3 regions of the Pectobacterium sp. 1950-15 genome follow, and region 2 is predicted to be linked to each of the others. Evidence: predicted binding sites of a transcription regulator. Region 2 holds the regulator's gene; each other region holds the start of a gene.
What was found. Region 2 encodes Fur, which represses iron uptake genes when iron is present. Its sites were predicted from a motif close to ATAATAATGAGAACNACTATCAA; they were not measured.
Positions count from the first base shown of each region.

Region 1 (4,219 bases), on a different contig from region 2:
CGACGATTTAAACGGCTATATTTCCAGCGTGCAGTACACCAACGCAAACACGCTAACGATTCATTTTTGCTGCGATAACTGGCGTTATGACGAGCAACACAATTACTCCGTATACTGCGAGCAACATGAATCTTATCTGCGCCATTTCACTATTTGCTGTAATGGCGTTGTCGAACATGACATTCAACCTTCTAGTTCAGGCGAGCTGACCTTTACCGATCAGCATCCACTATTGTGGGACTACAACGCGCCGAGAGGTGGCTTGTACTATTCCACCACAGCAACAGCATCAAGCTACGAACTACTTGGGCGAGTATGGAGTGTTCACACACGCATGCTCAACGACTGGCGCCCAATGAGCCGCTATATCAACGCTTATCGGCATCAGGACGAGCCGACATTCGGCAATAATGGCAATGGATTACTCGCGCAGGGGCCTAAACCCTTACTGGATGCTTATCAAGAAGCATTATCCAGCGTACTTACAACCCACTTCGTTCCATCCGTTGAAATGAAAAGGGACGTTAAAGCATTGGTGTTTGATTCTGGATTTGTCATCTGCAAGCGAGTGGAATTACAGGAAATCTTTCCCGATGCTAAAACACCAGCAAACCATGAATAAACCCCATATTGAATACTCATGAGACAATGATTAATGAACGAGTTACAGGAGATTCAACGGTGGTATCAGGCGCAGTGTAACGGGAAGTGGGAGAACACATTCGGCATTAGCATCGATACACTGGACAACCCAGGCTGGAGAGTAAAAATCGATCTGGCTGAAACCTCACTTGCTGATAAGCCTTTTACAGCTACAAGTCGTGGTACACATCCAGAAGGCAGCGACTGGATATTCTGTAAAACGGAGAAGCTGCAATTTATTGGCTTTTGTGGCGTCGGTAATCTGGCTGAGCTGTTAACGATTTTTCTGAACTGGTGTCGCGATGAACGAACATGAAACTGCTGTATTTCAGGTACGACTATGTTTAAGCGCTGAATCAGCGAGACGTACTCCCTGCAGCTCTGGCTATCGACCTAACCATAAAGATCCGGCTAGCGGAACATTCTTTATGGGGCAATTCCATTTTGACGGTGAGGTCGCCCCGGGAGAAACGATCTCAGCCAGAGTTACCGTTATCTCATCCTCAGAACAACTTGAAACACTCTCTCGCATTGGCGAATGGACGATATGGGAAGGGCCACACTACGTTGGTAAAGTCATGTTGGATCGATAATGTAGCGCAGTTCCGGTTGAGATGAATGCGTCTCGGATCTATATCCCCGACATCGTATCAATGAGCAGATACATATTCAGGGAAACTACGAGCACGACAATGAGTTGCCCAATGCGCTGTACCCATTTTCCGTTGACCATTGTCCCCATCAGTTCACGGTTACCCGTGAAGGACAGCAGTGGAACCAGCGCCAGCGCAATCCCGAAGCTCAGCACCACCTGACTCAACACCAGCACGCGCGTTGGATCCATACCGGACAGGATCACGATAAACGACGGCAACATCGTCACGGTGCGGCGCACCCACAGCGGGATGTGGAAGCGCACGAATCCCTGCATTACCACTTGGCCCGCCAGCGTGCCAACAACGGTAGAAGACAGGCCAGCAGCCACCAAACTCAAACCGAAAATCACCGCAGCGGCTTTACCCAACAGCGGCTCCAGCGTGAGATAGGCTTTATCCAGATCGGCGATATCCTGATTGCCGCTGAAATGGAAGGCTGCCGCCGCCGTCGCCATCATCGCCAGATTGACGAACCCGGCGATGGTCATCGCAATCGCGACATCGACTTTCGTCGCCGAATAACGCTCGGCACGGGTATGGCTGCCTTCGTGCTGCGTCAGGGAAGAATGCAGATAAATCACATGCGGCATAATGGTCGCCCCCAGCACGCCTGCGGCCAGCAGCACGGCATCGGAGGTCGGCAGACTAGGCATTGCCATGCCTTTGGCTAACGCGGACAACTCAGGCTGAGAGAAGACCAATTCGACAATATACGCCGCCGCAACAAACAGCAGCAGACCGCCGATGACCATCTCCAGCGGCTTCTGGCCGCGCTGTTGCTGCATTAAAATCAGGAAAGTGGCAATAGCGGTAAGGATCGCGCCTTCCAGCAACGACACGCCCAAGAGGAGTTTGAAACCAATCGCCGCACCGATAAACTCGGCGAGATCGGTCGCCATCGCAATAATTTCGGCCTGCACCCAATAGGCCCAAACGGCCGGGCGCGGAAAGCGATCGCGGATATGTTCTGCCAGATTCTTACCCGTTGCGATCCCCAACTTAGCGGACAGCAGTTGGATCAGCATCGCCATCAGGTTCGCCCACACCACCACCCACAGCAGCGTATAGCCATAGGCTGCGCCAGACTGGATGTTTGTGGCAAAATTACCCGGATCGATATAACCAATCGCCGCGATAAACGCCGGCCCCATCAGAGAAAGTTTAACCTTCCTTGATGTACGGCTTGTTGATTCAATAACACGGCTACCCGGCATAGTATGACCCTTCTAACACTGGTGTTTTACTACTCTCACAGAAACGATAATGATTATCAAGTGCATTTAGAGAGGTGATACCAATTCTTTTGATAGTTAAAGATGATGAGTCATTCAAAACCTAAAAAACATCTTTTTTATCAAACAAACCTTAACAAAATATAAACAAAAAACCCCATGCAGGGCACGGGGTTTGGAAATGAAGCCACGTTGTAAATACAGCGCGTAAAAGCAAAAAACGATCAGTCTTGTGCTTTTGATACCGCAACCATCGCCGGACGCAGCAAACGGCCATTCAGCGTATAGCCTTTTTGCATGACCATCATGACATGGTTCGGCTGGTGATCGGCCGAAGGTAACATCGTCATTGCCTGATGCACTTCTGGGTTAAACGGTACGTTTACATCACCGACAACCTCAATACCAAATTTGCGGACTGCATCCAGCAATGATTTCAGCGTCAGTTCAACCCCTTCAATCATCGCAGCCAGTGATTCATTGGCTTTATCCGCCGTGTCCAGTGCGCGTTCCAGGTTATCGATAACTGGCAGCATTTCGCTGGCGAATTTTTCTACCGCAAATTTATGCGCTTTCTCAACATCCATTTCCGCACGGCGGCGAACGTTATCGGCTTCAGCACGGACGCGAAGCATATTGTCACGCTCACGCTGTTGCAGTTCGCTCAACTGGGCTTCCAGTTCGGCGATGCGCGCATCACGCGGGTCAGCTACGTCTGCCGTCTCTGGCGCGGCATCCGCTTGCTGCCCTTTTGCTGCTTCCTTTTGATCCAGCACTTGCTCGTCAGGCGTTTTCTGTTCTTTACTACTCATGAAATTCTCCGCGGTTTAGCATTAATCTCGCTAGTTGCTTATTATGGGGATCAAAATCGGGGATTCAAGGGAACCCGTCATATATTGGTTCCAGTCGCTGCCGATACACCACGCTGAGGACAAAAACAGCAATGAACACACCGCTTACAATGAACAGGCCGTTTAATTGTATTGGCATTGTCGGCCATCCGCGCCACCCAACGGCGCTGGCAACGCATGAGATGCTTTACCACTGGCTCACCGACAAAGGTTACTCGGTTCTGATCGAGCAGCAGATCGCCCGCGAACTGAATCTGAAAGACGTGCCGACGGGGAGTCTTGCCGACATCGGCCAGCAGGCGGATCTGGCGGTTGTCGTCGGCGGTGACGGCAATATGCTCGGCGCAGCGCGCGTGCTGTCGCGCTATGACATCAAGGTGATCGGTGTGAACCGTGGCAACCTCGGTTTTCTAACCGATCTCGACCCTGACCATGCGCAGCAGCAGCTTTCTGACGTGCTCGACGGCCATTATCTGAGCGAGCAACGCTTCATGCTGGAAGCGCACGTTTGCCGCGCCAACCAGCCCGACAGCATCAGTACCGCCATTAATGAAGTGGTGCTTCACCCGGGAAAAGTCGCCCATATGATTGAATTTGAAGTCTATATTGACGACAAATTCGCCTTCTCCCAACGTTCAGATGGCCTGATTATCGCCACGCCCACGGGCTCAACCGCCTATTCTCTTTCCGCTGGCGGCCCAATCCTGACGCCGTCGCTGGATGCCATCGCACTGGTGCCTATGTTCCCGCATACGCTGTCAGCCCGTCCGCTGGTCATCAACAGCAGCAGTACGATCCGGCTGAAATTTTCCTGCATTACCAATGACCTGGAAATCAG
Region 1 covers NZ_JBBBQR010000001.1:342,515-346,733, forward strand. The annotation lists gene WCT94_RS01495 (hypothetical protein) at 1-622, shown strand, start outside; gene WCT94_RS01500 (immunity 53 family protein) at 656-958, shown strand; gene WCT94_RS01505 (hypothetical protein) at 1,071-1,235, shown strand; gene WCT94_RS01510 (Nramp family divalent metal transporter) at 1,274-2,512, opposite strand; gene grpE (nucleotide exchange factor GrpE) at 2,755-3,342, opposite strand; gene nadK (NAD(+) kinase) at 3,492-4,219, shown strand, end outside.
Region 1: WCT94_RS01510 (Nramp family divalent metal transporter) is a predicted target of Fur. The motif match lies at 2,550-2,572, and genes of this name have one in related genera.

Region 2 (4,219 bases):
CTTCTCCCTAGCGTTCACATTTCACCGAGTTGAAAACTCAAAAACCACGCTAACTCATCGGCTAAACACAGAGAATATTTAGCGTTCTCGCTATATTTATTAATATAATTTTTTATATTGAGAATGGATGCACTTATTTTTATAGATATAAGTTTTTTAATCAGAGAGTTACCATAAAGTTCGCTACCGCCGCGCCTCACGTGCGTTGGCATCGGCATGCTGTCAATGGGCAAGGCAATTTACGCTGAACTTTCACTTTATTCTTTAACATCAAAAGGCTAAAACCTTTTCCTTCTGTATTTTCATCGTCTCATCTGTAAATGGTTATAATTCTTATTTCCATTTATTAGGAATATTCCCGAGAAATGTTACAGACTTTCAATTCGATTAAAACATTATCTTTTGTATGCATTTTAATTCTCACGAAGAGTAACGTACCGTGAGGTGACTTTTATTTCTTACAAAAAGAAGTCTGCTTTTAATTACAATCGGAATCAGTTGTAAAAATAAAAAGCATATTCATAAAAAATGAAACATTGTTATAAATAAATACCCACCAAGATATTAAGGAAATGAGCGTTTAATCCCTGACGATACCATAATCCCTATTCATTATGGGGAATTTAGCGTCGGCAGAACTGCGTTTCGTTTCTTTTACTCCCCTCCACATTTCATACGCCTTTGATTTACGCATCCTTACCGATACGAGTTTCTCCTGATGTGAGTGTCTGTTATTATTAACAGATAAGTGGGTGAAACATTACACCATACCATTAGGAATCAAGAGGTTATTCAATTCATGGCACTCATCGGAATATTCTTTGGCAGTGATACTGGCAACACTGAAAACATCGCCAAAACGATCCAACAGCAGTTAGGCACCAACGTTGCTGATGTTCATGACATCGCCAAAAGCAGCAAAGAAGACCTCGAAGGTTTCGACATTCTGCTGCTGGGTATTCCAACCTGGTATTACGGTGAAGCTCAGTGCGATTGGGATGACTTCTTCCCTTCGCTGGAAGAAGTTGATTTCACAGGAAAACTGGTTGCCCTGTTTGGCTGCGGCGATCAGGAAGACTATGCGGAATACTTCTGTGATGCCATGGGTACTATCCGTGACATTATCGAACCTCGCGGCGCGACGATTGTCGGCCACTGGCCAACAGAGGGCTATTACTTTGAAGCCTCTAAAGGGCTCGCCGACGACAACCACTTCATCGGCCTGGCTATCGATGAAGACCGCCAGCCTGAACTGACCAGCGAACGCGTAACAACGTGGGTCAAACAGATCAGCGATGAACTGAACCTGAAAGAGCTGGTTGGCTAAATCCTATTGGCTCTGATAATCCCTATCAGAGCCAAAACAGCATTGATAGGTAAAACCTTTCATAATAATTGATACATTTTTTTAACTTCTATCAGTAAACCTGTACAATAATCCCATCGGTTTTATACGTGCTTCACCATTTCCTCATTCATCAACAACGTATTGCGTTCTATACCAGTAGTGTGAATGGGGACAATATTGTTAACATTCCCTTGTTTTCATTTTGTATGTGCGGTTCTATAATTGGGACGCTATTACATTTTTTGAGCCGACCGATGTCATAGGCTAGGCAGCCTCCATTGATAAGTAAGCAACAGGACTAAACCCGCATGACTGACAACAATACCGCATTAAAGAAGGCCGGCCTGAAAGTCACTCTTCCAAGACTGAAAATACTGGAAGTGTTACAGGATCCTGTCTGCCATCACGTCAGTGCGGAAGATTTATATAAGAGACTGATTGATATGGGCGAAGAGATTGGTCTTGCTACCGTCTATCGCGTACTCAACCAGTTTGATGATGCGGGCATCGTAACCCGTCATAACTTCGAAGGTGGAAAGTCCGTCTTTGAACTGACGCAGCAGCATCATCACGATCACTTAATTTGCCTCGACTGTGGCAAAGTCATTGAATTCCGCGATGAGTCTATCGAAGCACGCCAACGCGAGATCGCAGAAAGACACGGCATTAAACTGACCAACCACAGTTTGTATCTCTACGGGCATTGCAGTGAAGGGGATTGCCGAGAGGACGAAACCCTGCACGATTCCACACGATAAATCGACCGCATAAAAAAATAAAACCGCCGAGGCGGTTTTATTTTTGTCTTCTTTCCAGTCAGCCTTAGCCAACCCAGGTATCGCGCAGCCCAACCGTACGGTTAAACACCAGATGCTCTGCACTGGAGTAAACACGATCGGCACAGAAGTAACCTTCACGCTCAAACTGATACGCTTTCTCTGCTTCTGCTTGCGCCAGGCTCGCTTCGACAAAACCTTGCGTAATCTTCAGTGAGTCTGGGTTAATCGTCGACAGGAAGTCCTCTGCCGCGCCAGGGTTTGCCACACTGAACAGACGATCGTACAAACGGAATTCTGCGGGTACCGCGTGTGCCGCAGAAACCCAGTGAATCACGCCCTTCACTTTACGGCCATCAGCCGGATCTTTGCTCAGCGTCTCTGCATCATAGCTACAGTAGATCGTAGTGATGGTGCCCTGCTCGTCTTTTTCAATGCGGTCGGCTTTGATCACGTAGGCATTACGCAGACGCACTTCTTTACCCAACACCAAGCGTTTGTACTGTTTGTTAGCTTCTTCACGGAAGTCAGCACGGTCGATATAGACTTCACGGCTGAATGCCACCTGACGTGACCCCATTTCCGGCTTGTTCGGATGGTTTGGCATCGCGACAAATTCTTCATGCCCGGCTGGCAGATTCTCGATCACGACTTTGACCGGATCCAGCACCGCCATCGCACGCGGGGCGTTCTCATTCAGATCGTCGCGGATACAGGATTCAAGCGCGGCCATTTCCACGTTGTTATCCTGTTTCGTGACGCCGATGCGCACACAAAATTCACGGATAGAGGCTGCGCTATAACCACGACGGCGCAGACCAGAGATGGTCGGCATGCGCGGATCGTCCCATCCTTCAACGACATTTTCCACCACCAACTGATTCAGCTTACGCTTGGACATAATCGCGTATTCGAGATTGAGGCGAGAGAATTCGTACTGACGCGGATGGCAAGGAATCGTAATGTTGTCCAACACCCAGTCGTACAGGCGGCGGTTATCCTGGAATTCCAGCGTACACAGTGAATGCGTGATCCCTTCCAGCGCATCGGAGATGCAGTGGGTGAAGTCATACATCGGGTAGATGCACCACTTGTTACCCGTCTGGTGGTGATCGGCAAATTTAATACGGTACAGCACCGGATCGCGCATCACGATAAAGGACGATGCCATATCGATTTTTGCTCGCAGGCAGGCCGTACCTTCCGCAAACCCGCCGTTACGCATTTTTTCAAACAGCGCCAGGTTTTCCTGCACGGTACGGTCGCGGTAAGGGCTGTTTTTGCCCGGCGCCGTCAACGTACCGCGGTATTCGCGGATTTGCTCGGGCGTCAGTTCATCGACATAAGCCAGCCCTTTACCGATCAGCTCAACCGCATACGCATGCAGTTGATCGAAATAATCAGAAGAATAGCGGACGTCGCCGCTCCATGAAAAGCCCAGCCACTCGACGTCACGTTTGATCGACTCAACGTATTCGATATCTTCTTTTACTGGGTTGGTGTCGTCAAAACGCAGGTTGCATTGCCCCTGATAGTCACGCGCGATACCAAAATTCAGGCAAATAGACTTGGCATGCCCAATATGCAGATAGCCGTTCGGCTCTGGCGGGAAACGCGTCTGAATATGGTCATGCTTACCGGACGCCAGATCTTCATCGATAATCTGACGGATAAAGTTGGTTGGGCGGGCTTCAGCCTCACTCATTCTTCATTCCTCAATGCTAAAACGACGTATAACCGACAATGATCCAACAAGCTACGCTGGGAAACAACCGTTAGTTTCATTTAATTATTCATAACGAAAAAAAAGGGCGAGATTGCCATCTCGCCCTATCAATTTCATGGACATAACACCACGTTAAACAAGTAGCACCGTCATATTAGGCCTTGTCGCGTTCCGCTTTCAGTGCGGTCGCTATCGATTCAGCCTGTGTGCCCACGACAATCTGTACGCTTTGCTTATTCAGACGAATAACGCCCGCCGCACCAAGACGCTTCGCCTGTGCATCATCCACCAGAGAGGAATCCGCCACGTTCAAACGCAGACGCGTAATACAGGCATCAATACCGAGCAGATTGTCTTTCCCACCCAGTG
Region 2 covers NZ_JBBBQR010000005.1:78,262-82,480, forward strand. The annotation lists gene fldA (flavodoxin FldA) at 800-1,327, shown strand; gene fur (ferric iron uptake transcriptional regulator) at 1,657-2,106, shown strand; gene glnS (glutamine--tRNA ligase) at 2,171-3,829, opposite strand; gene nagE (N-acetylglucosamine-specific PTS transporter subunit IIBC) at 4,005-4,219, opposite strand, start outside.

Region 3 (4,219 bases), on a different contig from region 2:
GGTAAGCGATCGGTTAACATGGTCACCGCAATGTGCGTACAGGCTCGATAGCTAACAGCTGCACCGACAAAGGTAAATGTCACCATACATATAATAGAGATGGGCTCTGGCCATGAAATTCCCTCATTCATTACATAGCGGGAAAATATTCCCATGGGAATAATGAGTGTCATAATTAATAATGAAATACCAGAGACCCACATAGCAATTCTGTATAACAGGTCCATGGCTGAAATGTATGCGTTGGCCATATTCTCTACCCGATGAAAAGAATGGCAGATAAAGCCACGAGTGCTTTATCCCTATTAACTATCCGTTTTATATCAAGCAGATTGTGTGAGTGCGGCATGTTTTCCCCAAAAGGTGGCATGTCGTACTATGGAATACATCACCCTGCTTTATTCGTACAAAGGGCCAACACGTTGCATGGTAAAAAATGACGCCGTGTGGCCCTATCTCGACAACGGAACTATTTTAGATATAAGTTTTTTATTGGACGTCAGCGACGGCTTTAATCAGATCCTGATATTTGGCACCAAACTGATCGCGTACGGGTTGCGTGGCTTTGAAATAGTACTCGGTATCAATGTCATGGAACTGAACGCCGCCGGCTTTCATTTTATCCAGAGATTGCTGCGTATATTCTTTCCACAGTACGCGCTGTTCCTGTTGCGCTTCTTTCGCCAGCTTCAGGATCAGATCCTGATCTTCTTTGGATAGTTTGTCCCATTTGGCTTTGGAATACAGGAACAACTCAGGGATAATGAAGTGGCGGCTCCAGGTATAGTTTTTCACGACAGGCAGGTAGTTGTGTGCGACAAACGTTGGCGGGTTATTTTCGGTACCGTCAATGACGCCAGTTTGCATACCGCTGAAGACTTCACTGACGCCCATCGCGATTGAGTTGGCACCCATGGCTTTTAACGTGGCGAGCGCAACTGGGCTACCCTGGACGCGAATCTTCATGCCCTTGAGGTCTTCTGGTTTCACCACTGGCTCTTTGGTGATTAAGTTACGCGTTCCTGCGTCCATCCAGCCCAGAAAAACTAATTTTGATTTACTGCTTTGGGTAATTTTGTCACCAATTTCCTGACCGATTTTTCCATCCAGTACTTTATGCATATGATCTTCATCACGGAAAATATAGGGCAGCGTGAAGACTTCTATTTCCGGTAAAATCGCGGCAACGGGCGTCATCGATACACGGATAATATCAATCGCACCGAGCTGCGCCTGCTCAATCATCTGTTTCTCATCGCCCAATACACCGCCGGGGAAGGTTTTAATTTCCAACCTGCCACCTGTGGCAGTTTTTAATTTCTCTCCCATTTTTTGAACCGCGACGACATTAGGGTAACCTTCAGGGTGAACATCGGAGGCTTTAATTTGTTGTGCCTGAATCGCGTGGCTCATCAGGAGTGCAGTAGAACCCAGACAAACACCGATCAATGTTTTCGACAGCTTCATTGAATTATCTCCAGAGGTGGGGTGACATTATCGATAATCAAATGGTGACTTATAAAATATAAACCCATGAAAAAAGAATATAAGTAGTGGGTTTAATGACGAGAGTACGGCTGCCTATTAGGTATTATTGTGGCGCACATCGGTATTCTCTGCGAGTTAAGCTAACCTATTATACAACTTCGTAGAATGACTCGCGTCACAAAAGAAAAAGCTAATATGAAATGCTGTTTTATATGGATTTTATTCCTGTTCTCCTCATGGGTTATGTATAACGTGATGTTTTTATTTATCTTATTCTCTTCTTATGTGTCTGTTTATTTCAGTAAACTTATCGTCAGTCATTGTGAAATGGTGTGATAACTTAATGTTGATCACAAAAAGCCGATAATAAAAATTCGATTATAAAAGCTGGGATATCACGCCGTGTTTTAGGGGGATCCCGGCTGAGATATTCCGTAATGCGCTTCTTCCTTCTCGTTTTTATGCTTTTTCTGCCGATATGCGGGCAATACCCCCAAAAACCCTGTTAGAACGCAAGAAAAGTGCATTATCTTGTGTAAATAATAATGAGAACGACTATCAATTCGTTCAGGGTTTGGTATCATTTCAGGCTGCGTTATTGCGGCATTATACCTGCGGGTGTGTGCGGATATTGTACAGAACAGATGATTGTACAGAACGAATGGTGGAGGCACAGCGTGAAGACGGCTGTCAGTAATACAACTCAACAGGTGTTATCGGCCTGGCAAAAAAAACGTGGCGCGTTCAGCGCATTTTCCCGTAGCGTGCTGGTTATCCTGCTGTGTACGGCGGGACTAAGTGGAAATGCGTTTGCGGCTCCCGCAACGGCACCGTTATCGACAGAGAATACCGCACCTGCTGCGGCGTCCCCCTCTGCTCCTGTGGTGACTGATGCACTGGCGCCGACGTCAGCCCTCGCGTTGCCTGCCAGTGCGGCACCGGGCACGAATAACCTGATGAAAACCGATTTGTCCGTCTGGGGTATGTACCAGCACGCTGATGCCGTGGTGAAAACGGTGATGATCGGCTTGCTGCTGGCTTCCGTGATTACCTGGGCGATCTTCTTCAGTAAAAGCGTTGAGATGTCTGGTGCGAAACGCCGTCTGCGCCGCGAATATCTGGCGTTGGAACAGGCGAGAACGCTGGACGATGCGCTGGAAACGGCCGACACGTTCAAAGCTGGCAGCGTCGCACAGCAGCTGCTGGTGGATGCGCAGAACGAACTGGAACTTTCCGCACGTTCTGATGACAACAATGGGATTAAAGAACGTACCGCATTTCGTCTGGAACGTCGCGTGGCGGCTACCGGTCGTCATATGGGACGTGGTAACGGCTATCTGGCCACGGTTGGTGCGGTCGCGCCGTTCGTGGGGCTGTTTGGTACGGTATGGGGCATCATGAACAGCTTCATTGGGATCGCACAGACGCAAACCACCAACCTGGCAGTGGTTGCACCGGGGATTGCAGAAGCTCTGCTGGCGACGGCGATTGGCCTGGTTGCCGCGATTCCTGCGGTGGTTATCTATAACGTCTTTGCTCGTTCGATTGCCGGCTACAAAGCGATGGTCGGCGATGTGGCTGCACAAGTGCTGCTGTTGCAAAGTCGCGATCTCGACGTGGCTGCCAGCAACGATAACCGGGCGTCTTCAGCCGCGCATAAACTGCGGGTGGGTTAAGCCATGGCAATGCATTTGAAGGAGGACGTGAGTGATGACGGTGAAATGCATGACATTAACGTCACGCCGTTCATTGACGTCATGCTGGTTCTGCTGATTATCTTCATGGTGGCGGCCCCGCTGGCAACGGTGGACATTCGTGTCGATCTGCCCGCGTCATCAGCAGCGCCGCAGCCACGACCAGAAAAACCGCTTTATCTGACGGTAAAAGCGGATAAGCAAATGTTCCTGGGGGAAGAGGTGGTTAGCGAGCAGTCGCTGGCGCAGGTGCTGGACGCAAAAACCAGCGCTAACAAAGAAACGACGATCTTCTTTCAGGCGGATAAAAGCGTCGATTATGAAACCATCATGAGCGTGATGGATTCACTGCGTAAAGCGGGCTACCTCAAGGTTGGTCTGGTCGGTGCGGAAACCGCAGCCGCTAAATAACGGCTGAGGGTTGTGTGTTAAGAAGGAATGCGGGATGAATGTCCAAACCGCGTTCCTTTTTTTACGTCTGTAGATTGATGTCTGGATGATGGCGGGGCTTTGGACGTTAGCCTACGCCCGCGAGTCAGGGTGACGCCAGTGAATCCGTGTCGGGATATAGCGCCGATCTTCTTCAAGCGGCTGTTGTGCAATCAGGCTGGTCACCATCTCAAAGCTGCTGCGCGCCAGGTTTTCACAATCCTGCGCCACGGTGTCGATCTTCAGCGGTAAACAATCAAACAGATAGTGATCGTCAAAGCAGCACAGTCGGATGCCGCTTTCCATCAGGTTATGCTGGTTCATATAACGCAGCACGCCTTCCATTAGGCCACAGGCGGCGACAAACAGCGCTTTTGGCGGACGACCCAGCGTTGCACACAGTTGGGCAAACATTTCATAACCCGCGCTGGGGTGATAGCTGCCATGAATAATCCATTCCGGCTTGCAGTCGATGCCTGCGCGTGTCAGCCCGAGCTGGAAGCCCTCCAGACGGTGGCGAGTCGGAGAAATGCGCGGCTGGCCGCCAAGGAAATAGAACTCATCATGATGTTGGCGGGCGATACGTTCGACCATTTCCGCCGTGGATT
Region 3 covers NZ_JBBBQR010000002.1:287,938-292,156, reverse strand. The annotation lists gene WCT94_RS03390 (TRAP transporter small permease) at 1-251, opposite strand, end outside; gene WCT94_RS03385 (TRAP transporter substrate-binding protein) at 490-1,467, opposite strand; gene exbB (tol-pal system-associated acyl-CoA thioesterase) at 2,166-3,164, shown strand; gene exbD (TonB system transport protein ExbD) at 3,168-3,593, shown strand; gene WCT94_RS03370 (substrate-binding domain-containing protein) at 3,705-4,219, opposite strand, start outside.
Region 3: exbB (tol-pal system-associated acyl-CoA thioesterase) is a predicted target of Fur. The motif match lies at 2,028-2,050, and genes of this name have one in related genera.